Regions from separate parts of the Mesobacillus sp. S13 genome, predicted to be linked through region 1. Evidence: a T-box and tRNA genes for the amino acid it is inferred to sense, from the RefSeq annotation. Region 1 holds a T-box; the other holds one or more tRNA genes.
The links. The T-box of region 1 lies ahead of metG (methionine--tRNA ligase). A T-box ahead of a tRNA ligase gene usually reads a tRNA of that ligase, here a tRNA-Met.
Positions count from the first base shown of each region.

Region 2: it encodes a tRNA-Met, which carries the amino acid that the T-box ahead of metG (methionine--tRNA ligase) is inferred to sense. The anticodon was not compared.

Region 1 is NZ_CP084622.1:3,735,220-3,738,696, forward strand. It holds gene metG (methionine--tRNA ligase) at 1-1,259, opposite strand, end outside; T-box leader at 1,300-1,574, opposite strand; gene LGO15_RS19075 (AAA family ATPase) at 1,708-2,223, opposite strand; gene LGO15_RS24225 (hypothetical protein) at 2,626-2,748, opposite strand; gene hmpA (NO-inducible flavohemoprotein) at 2,828-3,477, opposite strand, start outside.
Region 2 is NZ_CP084622.1:73,245-76,721, forward strand. It holds gene yabQ (spore cortex biosynthesis protein YabQ) at 1-131, shown strand, start outside; gene LGO15_RS00365 (FtsB family cell division protein) at 197-595, shown strand; gene LGO15_RS00370 (S1 domain-containing RNA-binding protein) at 670-1,122, shown strand; gene LGO15_RS00375 (hypothetical protein) at 1,180-1,569, opposite strand; tRNA gene LGO15_RS00380 (tRNA-Glu) at 1,575-1,646, opposite strand; tRNA gene LGO15_RS00385 (tRNA-Met) at 1,670-1,746, opposite strand; gene spoIIE (stage II sporulation protein E) at 2,023-3,477, shown strand, end outside.

The sequences.
Region 1 (3,477 bases):
ATTTCTTTGTTAATCTCTTTTTCAGGAAGAAGGCCACCAAATGACTTTTGAATGAATTTTAAGGTCCGATTCACAAGGTTTCCATAAGCGCCCAACAGTTCACTATTGTGACTATAAATGAACTCCTTCCATGAAAAATCCGCATCACGGCTTTCCGGTGCATTAATGGTCAGAAAATAGCGGATTGAATCCGGATCATATTTTTCTATGATATCCGGTACCCAAACTGCCCAATTTCTGCTTGTGGACAATTTTTTCTTTTCCAAAGTGAGATATTCATTAGAAACGATGTGGGTAGGCAATGCATCGATACCAAGTCCTTTAAGAATCCCTGGCCAAATGATGGAATGGAACGGGATATTATCTTTACCATGAACATAATAAGAACTAGTGCCGGAATTCCAAAATGCTGTGTCATCCTGTCCCGTTTCTTCAGCCCAAAGCTTGCTTGCTGTGTAATAGCCTGAAACAGCCTCAATCCAAACATAGATTTTCTTCTCTTCATAGCCTTTTACCGGCACACTTACCCCATTGGGCAAATCCCTGGAAGCTGCCCGATCCTGAAGGCCTTCATGCAAGTACCTCTTAGTCAATGAAATAGCATTCTCTCTCCATAATCCATTCTGTTCAGCAGCCTCGGTATACCTCTCCAATTCGCTTTGAAGTGAGTTTAATGCAAAATAAAAATGTTCCGTTTTTCTCGTCGTTGGTCGATTGCCACATATTTTGCACCTCCTTTCCAGTAAATCAAGAGGCTCCAGCACGCTTGAGCAATGATCACATTGATCGCCACGAGCGTTCGCCCCGCAGTTCGGACAAATTCCCTCAACATATCGGTCTGGCAAAAACTGCTGATCCTGTTCACAATACGTTTGCTCCATTTCTTTTTTGTAGATCAACCCATTTTCAAGCAGTTTCAGAAAGATTTCCTGTACAACTTTATGGTGGTGCGCTGAATCCGTCCTTGTGTACTTGTCATACGAGAAACCCAGTTTTGTAAAACTATCCGTGAACTCTTGGTGGTATCTGTTTGCAATTTCTTTCGGCGGCACGCCCTCCTGTTTTGCTCTTAAGCTGATAGGAGTTCCATTGCAATCACTGCCTGATACATATAAAACCTGTTCTCCTTTTAAACGGTAATACCTTGCTAAAATATCCCCCGGCAGCAGGCTCGAAATATGTCCCAGATGCAGAGAACCATTTGCATACGCCCATGCCCCTCCAATAAAAATGCTCATTTGATTGACCTCCTTTGAAATTGTTTTAAGAAAACAAAAAACCCCGCCCTTAACTGCAATAGTTAAGGACGAGGTTTGGAATCCACGTGTTACCACCTTATTTCGCAAATGGTTCACACCACTTGCCTCAGCAAGTACGGAGCATATCATGCCTGCTCTTATACTGTGACATTGATAACGAGTGCCAAATCTCGCCGCAACCTACTTATGCCAAAAAGCATGTTCAGGACGGAGCTCAGAGACCATTTTTCAAGTGACTGTCTTTGCTTCTTTTCAGCTTCCGAAGCTCTCTGTAAAAAACAGGGGCACTCTACTTTTTCTCTTCATTGCTTTTAAAAAGATATTAATCCGATTTTATTCAGATTGTTCCAAGAAGTCAATGATCTTTTGACAATAAAGTAAAAAACTCCCTCTGGAACCAGAGTAAACCGTCCTTGCATACGGTATATATATAATGAAAATGTACCCTTTAGTTCAAAAATTTTTTAATTTGATTTGTGTTAGTTATAATCTCTATCTTACCTTTATGTATAGCATACTTATTAAAGAAATTCACTTTACCTACATTTTCAAAGTATCGGTTCCATTTAAACATTTTTAAAAACATTTCAAATGTTGGTTTATAGTTTGATTTTTCTAATCGAAGTTTTTGTTTCAGAAACCTCTTTATTATTCGGTATGTTCTTATTGAATATTTGGTATCTAAAAAAATAATTAAGTCTGCACTGCGAAAACAATTACTTACCCAATCCTCATTATGTACGCCTTCAATTATCCAACTTTCAGATTGCATTATACTATTTAGATATTCTTTTCTTTCTTGTTCGGTTCTTCTTATATCTCCAGATTTATTCCTTATCCAAACTACATTATCTAATTCGTAATAAGGCATATCTAACTTTGAAGATAATTCTTTTGCCAAAGTTGTTTTACCACTACCAACAGAGCCTATAATATGTATCTTTTTTGGTGTTTCCTTTTTCAAAAAATCACCTAATTCATAGTAATTTGTTTCTAAAGAAATTCTATTTAAGTGAAGATTTTCCTCTAATAACTAAATTAGAGATTCAAATCTTATTCAATATAACTGCCCCGCTAGTTGAAGAACAACAATAAAAAAACTATCTTAACGTTAATTTTTAGAGCTAATATATCTGAAGAATGCTCAAATTAACTTCCGAGAGGGGCAATATTGACCATTTAAAAGGCAGTCGACAACAAACGTTGTCATTGAAATATAGTATCAAAATTTAGTTGTCACTTTGTAGTGTAATAGTTTTTAAAGCTGGCACAATAGGAAAAATGGAGTGGGAATTTCCACGCCATTTGCAGTTTCCTTTTTTGCTGTATGCACCTTATGACGGAATGGTTTAAAACAAAAGACCAGCTATCTTCTTACTGCTGGATGGCTGTCTGATAAAATCACTTCATCATCAAGAGCTACATCCTCCAGATCGAAAAAGACACGTTTTCCAAGATACTTATACAAAGTTTGAATAACATTTGTCAATTGATAATGCTTTTGAATGTGCTGAGTGGTAAATGGATGAAAAAAAAGCACCCTTCAATGATGAAGAGTGCCCGTCTAATTACGCCTCAAGACTTGCCATTGGCCCAAAGAATTCGAAGTGAATTCTATCTTCTGTGACGCCCAGGTCTTTTAAGGCCGTGTTGATTGCTTTCATGAAGGAAACTGGTCCGCAGAAGTAGAAGTCTGCTTGTTCAAGATCCACGTTATCTTTTAGCCATTCTTTTGTTACATAGCCCTCAACGTCAAAGCTGTTGTTATCTCTGTCTTCTTCAGTTGGCTGATCGTAGAATACAACTGAGTTTACCTTTGCTTTTGCAGCAGCTGATGCGACTTCCTCTTTAAGTGCATGGACTTTGCCGTTCTGCGCTGCATGGATGAAGGTAACTTCTTTTTCCGGCTGCAGTTCCGCTACTGTGTTCAGCATGCTGACCATTGGAGTCAGGCCAACTCCGCCGCTAAGCAGGACAACCGGAGTATCTTTTTCTGTATCAAGGAAGAAATCACCTGCAGGTGCACTGATTTGGAGAACTTCACCTTCCTCCACAGTATTGTGAAGGTAATTGGATACCTTTCCATCCGGAGTTTCCATGCCAGCTTCCTTTTTAACACTGATACGGTAATAATCTTTTCCAGGAGCATCTGACAGGCTGTACTGGCGGATATGCGTGAATTTTTCCCCTTCGATTTCAAGCTTGATGCTGATATACT
Region 2 (3,477 bases), 1.1 Mb from region 1:
TTTGGAAACTTTTGCCGAAAACAGTTAAAAAAAGCGTCGAGAAGTTATATAATAAATTGGCAGGATTTCTAATAATAGTAAAGAATTATTCTATTAAGCCGATAAAATGGATAAAGAAATCCAAAAAGTAGGCTGTATAAACGCAAGTAATAAATGGAAATAAACAGCAAATAAATTATAAGGAGGACTGCGGGGAATGAGTGCCATCAGGAAAAAGAACATAGCCAAGATTGAAAATCAGTATGTACAGCAGCGTGAAAAAGCAGGAATAGCAGAAAGCAGGAAGCGAAAGCTGCTTTTCAGGCGCCTCGCAGTCTTTGCCCTATTCGCATCGGTCATTTCATATTTGATGATCTCAACCTACATCTCTCAGACTTCAGCCCTTGAAAAGAAGCAAGAAGATAAGGAACAACTAGAACAAAAGTTAGCAAACCTTCAAAAAGAGCAGGAAATTCTGGATGAGGAAATCGTCAAATTGAACGATGATGAGTACATAGCAAAGCTTGCCCGCAAGGAATACTTCCTGTCCGAAAAGAATGAAATTATCTTCAACCTTCCTAAAGAGAAAAAGGACTCCCAAGATTCGCCTTATTGACACTCTTTTTTCATATTCTGTATAATATAATGTAAGTTTGATTTTTTATATCTTTAAGGAGGCAAAACTTTTTTATGTCAATCGAAGTAGGCAGCAAGTTACAGGGAAAGGTAACAGGTATTACAAATTTCGGGGCGTTCGTCGAGCTGCCGGGTGGCTCAACAGGACTTGTTCACATCAGTGAGGTTGCAGACAACTATGTCAAGGATATCAATGACCACCTGAAAGTTGGCGACCAGGTTGAAGTAAAGGTTATCAATGTTGAGAAAGACGGTAAAATCGGTTTATCTATCAAGAAGGCTGTTGATAGACCTGAACGACCTGCAAGACCAGAAAGATCTGAATCAAGACCTTACTCACAGCGTCCACGCGGCGGCGGCGGCAGAGGAAACGATAATCGCAATGCTCGTCCGGAAAATTTCGAATCAAAAATGGCGAAATTCTTGAAGGACAGTGAAGACCGCCTGTCCACTCTAAAACGCGCTACCGAATCTAAGCGCGGCGGAAGAGGAGCTAGAAGGGGCTAACTTGCTGCTAAGTGAATATATATAATAGCAGGAATCATGCTATACCAAGACAAGTCTTTAATCGGGCTTGTCTTTTTGTTTTTCGGGGCTGGGTTTCTTGAAAATCAGTTCAGGATTGAACATAGGTAAAAGGAGAGGAGCTGCATTACCCGAAAAATGCTGTCGAAGTAAATTTGGGTAAAAGGAGAGGAGCTGCATTGCCCGAAAAGTGCTGTCGAAGTGAATTTGGGTAAAAGGAGAGGAGCTGTATTGCCCGAAAAGTAGTGTGGAAGCGAGTTTGGGTAAAAGGAGAGGCGTTGCATTGCCCGAAAAATGGTGCCGAAGTGAATTTGGGTAAAAGGAGAGCATTTGCATTACCCAAAAACCAATGAGGAATTGAATTTCGGTAAAAGCAAATCGTCCTGTAAACAAAAAACCTCGCTCCATAAAGGAACGAGGCTTTCGCAAGATGATGACCCCTACGGGATTCGAACCCGTGTTACCGCCGTGAAAGGGCGGTGTCTTAACCGCTTGACCAAGGGGCCATATTAAGTTAGGAAATGGAAATTGGTAGCGGCGGAGGGGATCGAACCCCCGACCTTACGGGTATGAACCGTACGCTCTAGCCAGCTGAGCTACACCGCCATATTAAAATTGTGTTTTGAGGCACAAGAAATATAATACATAGATATTAAAATAGTGTCAATGCATTTTTAAAAGAAAAGCGAAAAATATTCATAGGTAAAATTTAGCGGTGTTTGGCATGAAGATGAAAATATTCCGTGGTATTTCGAGGAATTGCATTATTTACGGGGAAATGCGTCGAACGAAACTTTGGTGCTTGTCCTTATTTTTGACAAACTTCTGGATTGCTCCCTTTTATAATAATCAGCAACGATAAAAAAACGGGGAGTGTATTAAATGCAAAAGGTAGAAAGGAACATGATGGAACCGATCGGTGAAGTTCATCTCGAGGAATCACGATTCAGGTTTGCAAAAGGCATGTCGAAGCTGCAATCCAAAATTGAAAACCTTTTCTTGAAAAAAGGCTATATCTTCTTGATTATTGGATTCTTGCTTGGCCGTGCCTTGATACTGGCAAAGTTAACCCCTTTTAGCCTTCCATTTTTTGCGGCTGTGTATTTGATCCGGAAAGACCGTGCGCCTATTGCGCTGTTTGGTCTGGTTGCCGGGGCTGCAACCTTGTCTTTTACTGACGCCGTCTTCACCTTCGCTTCTGTCTTCCTATTTTTACTGTTATTCAAGCTGACAGGAAAATGGATTCAGAACTCGATGAAAGTCCTTCCGGTTTATATATTTTTTACTATTTTAATAGGCAAAATGTTAAAAGCGCTAATTTTGTCAGGAAATATCACGATGTATGAAGGAATGATGACTGGAGTCGAAGCTGGGCTAGGTCTTGTGTTGACATTCATCTTCTTGCAAAGCATTCCTTTGTTGACAGCCAGCAAGCGGAAGCAGTCATTGAAAACGGAGGAAATTGTTTGTTTGATCATCATGCTTGCATCTGTGATGACGGGAACTATTGGGTGGACAGTCTATGATTTGTCTGTAGAGCACATCATGTCCCGGTATCTGGTTCTCATTTTTTCATTTGTCGCTGGTGCTACAGTTGGCTCCACAGTTGGGGTCGTCACTGGACTGATCTTCAGTCTTGCGAATGTGTCGAGTTTTTACCATATGAGTCTGCTGGCTTTCTCCGGATTGCTTGGCGGATTGCTAAAAGAAGGAAAGAAGCCAGGGGTGGCACTCGGTCTTTTCATTGCCACACTGTTGATTGGCATGTATGGCGAGGGAGGCGGTGCGCTGAGCCAGACGCTGACCGAATCGGCTGCAGCTGTCCTGTTGTTCTTCCTGACGCCGCAATTGCTTACGTCAAAAATCGCCAAACATATTCCGGGTACAGCGGAGTATTCAGCAGAACAGCAACAATATATGAGAAAAATGAGAGATGTGACTGCGCAGCGTGTCGTCCAGTTCTCAAATGTATTCGAGGCTCTGTCGAAAAGCTTTACTACCCTGCAGGTGCAGGATGAAACACTGGAAAGTGACCGCGATATGGATTATTTCTTGAGCAATGTCACAGAAAAGACATGCCAGACATGCTTTAAAAAAGACCATTGCTGGACAAGGAACTTTAATACAACCTATGACTATATGAGTGAGATTATGCAAGAGATGGATCAAAATTCTGGTGCCGTACCGCAAAAACTTTCACGCGAATGGGACAAGCATTGCACCAGGTCGAAAAAGGTCATGGAAATCATGCAGCAGCAGCTTAACTATTATCAGGCAAATAAAAAGCTAAAGAAACAGGTTCAGGAAAGCAGGCGTCTCGTGGCAGACCAATTGCTT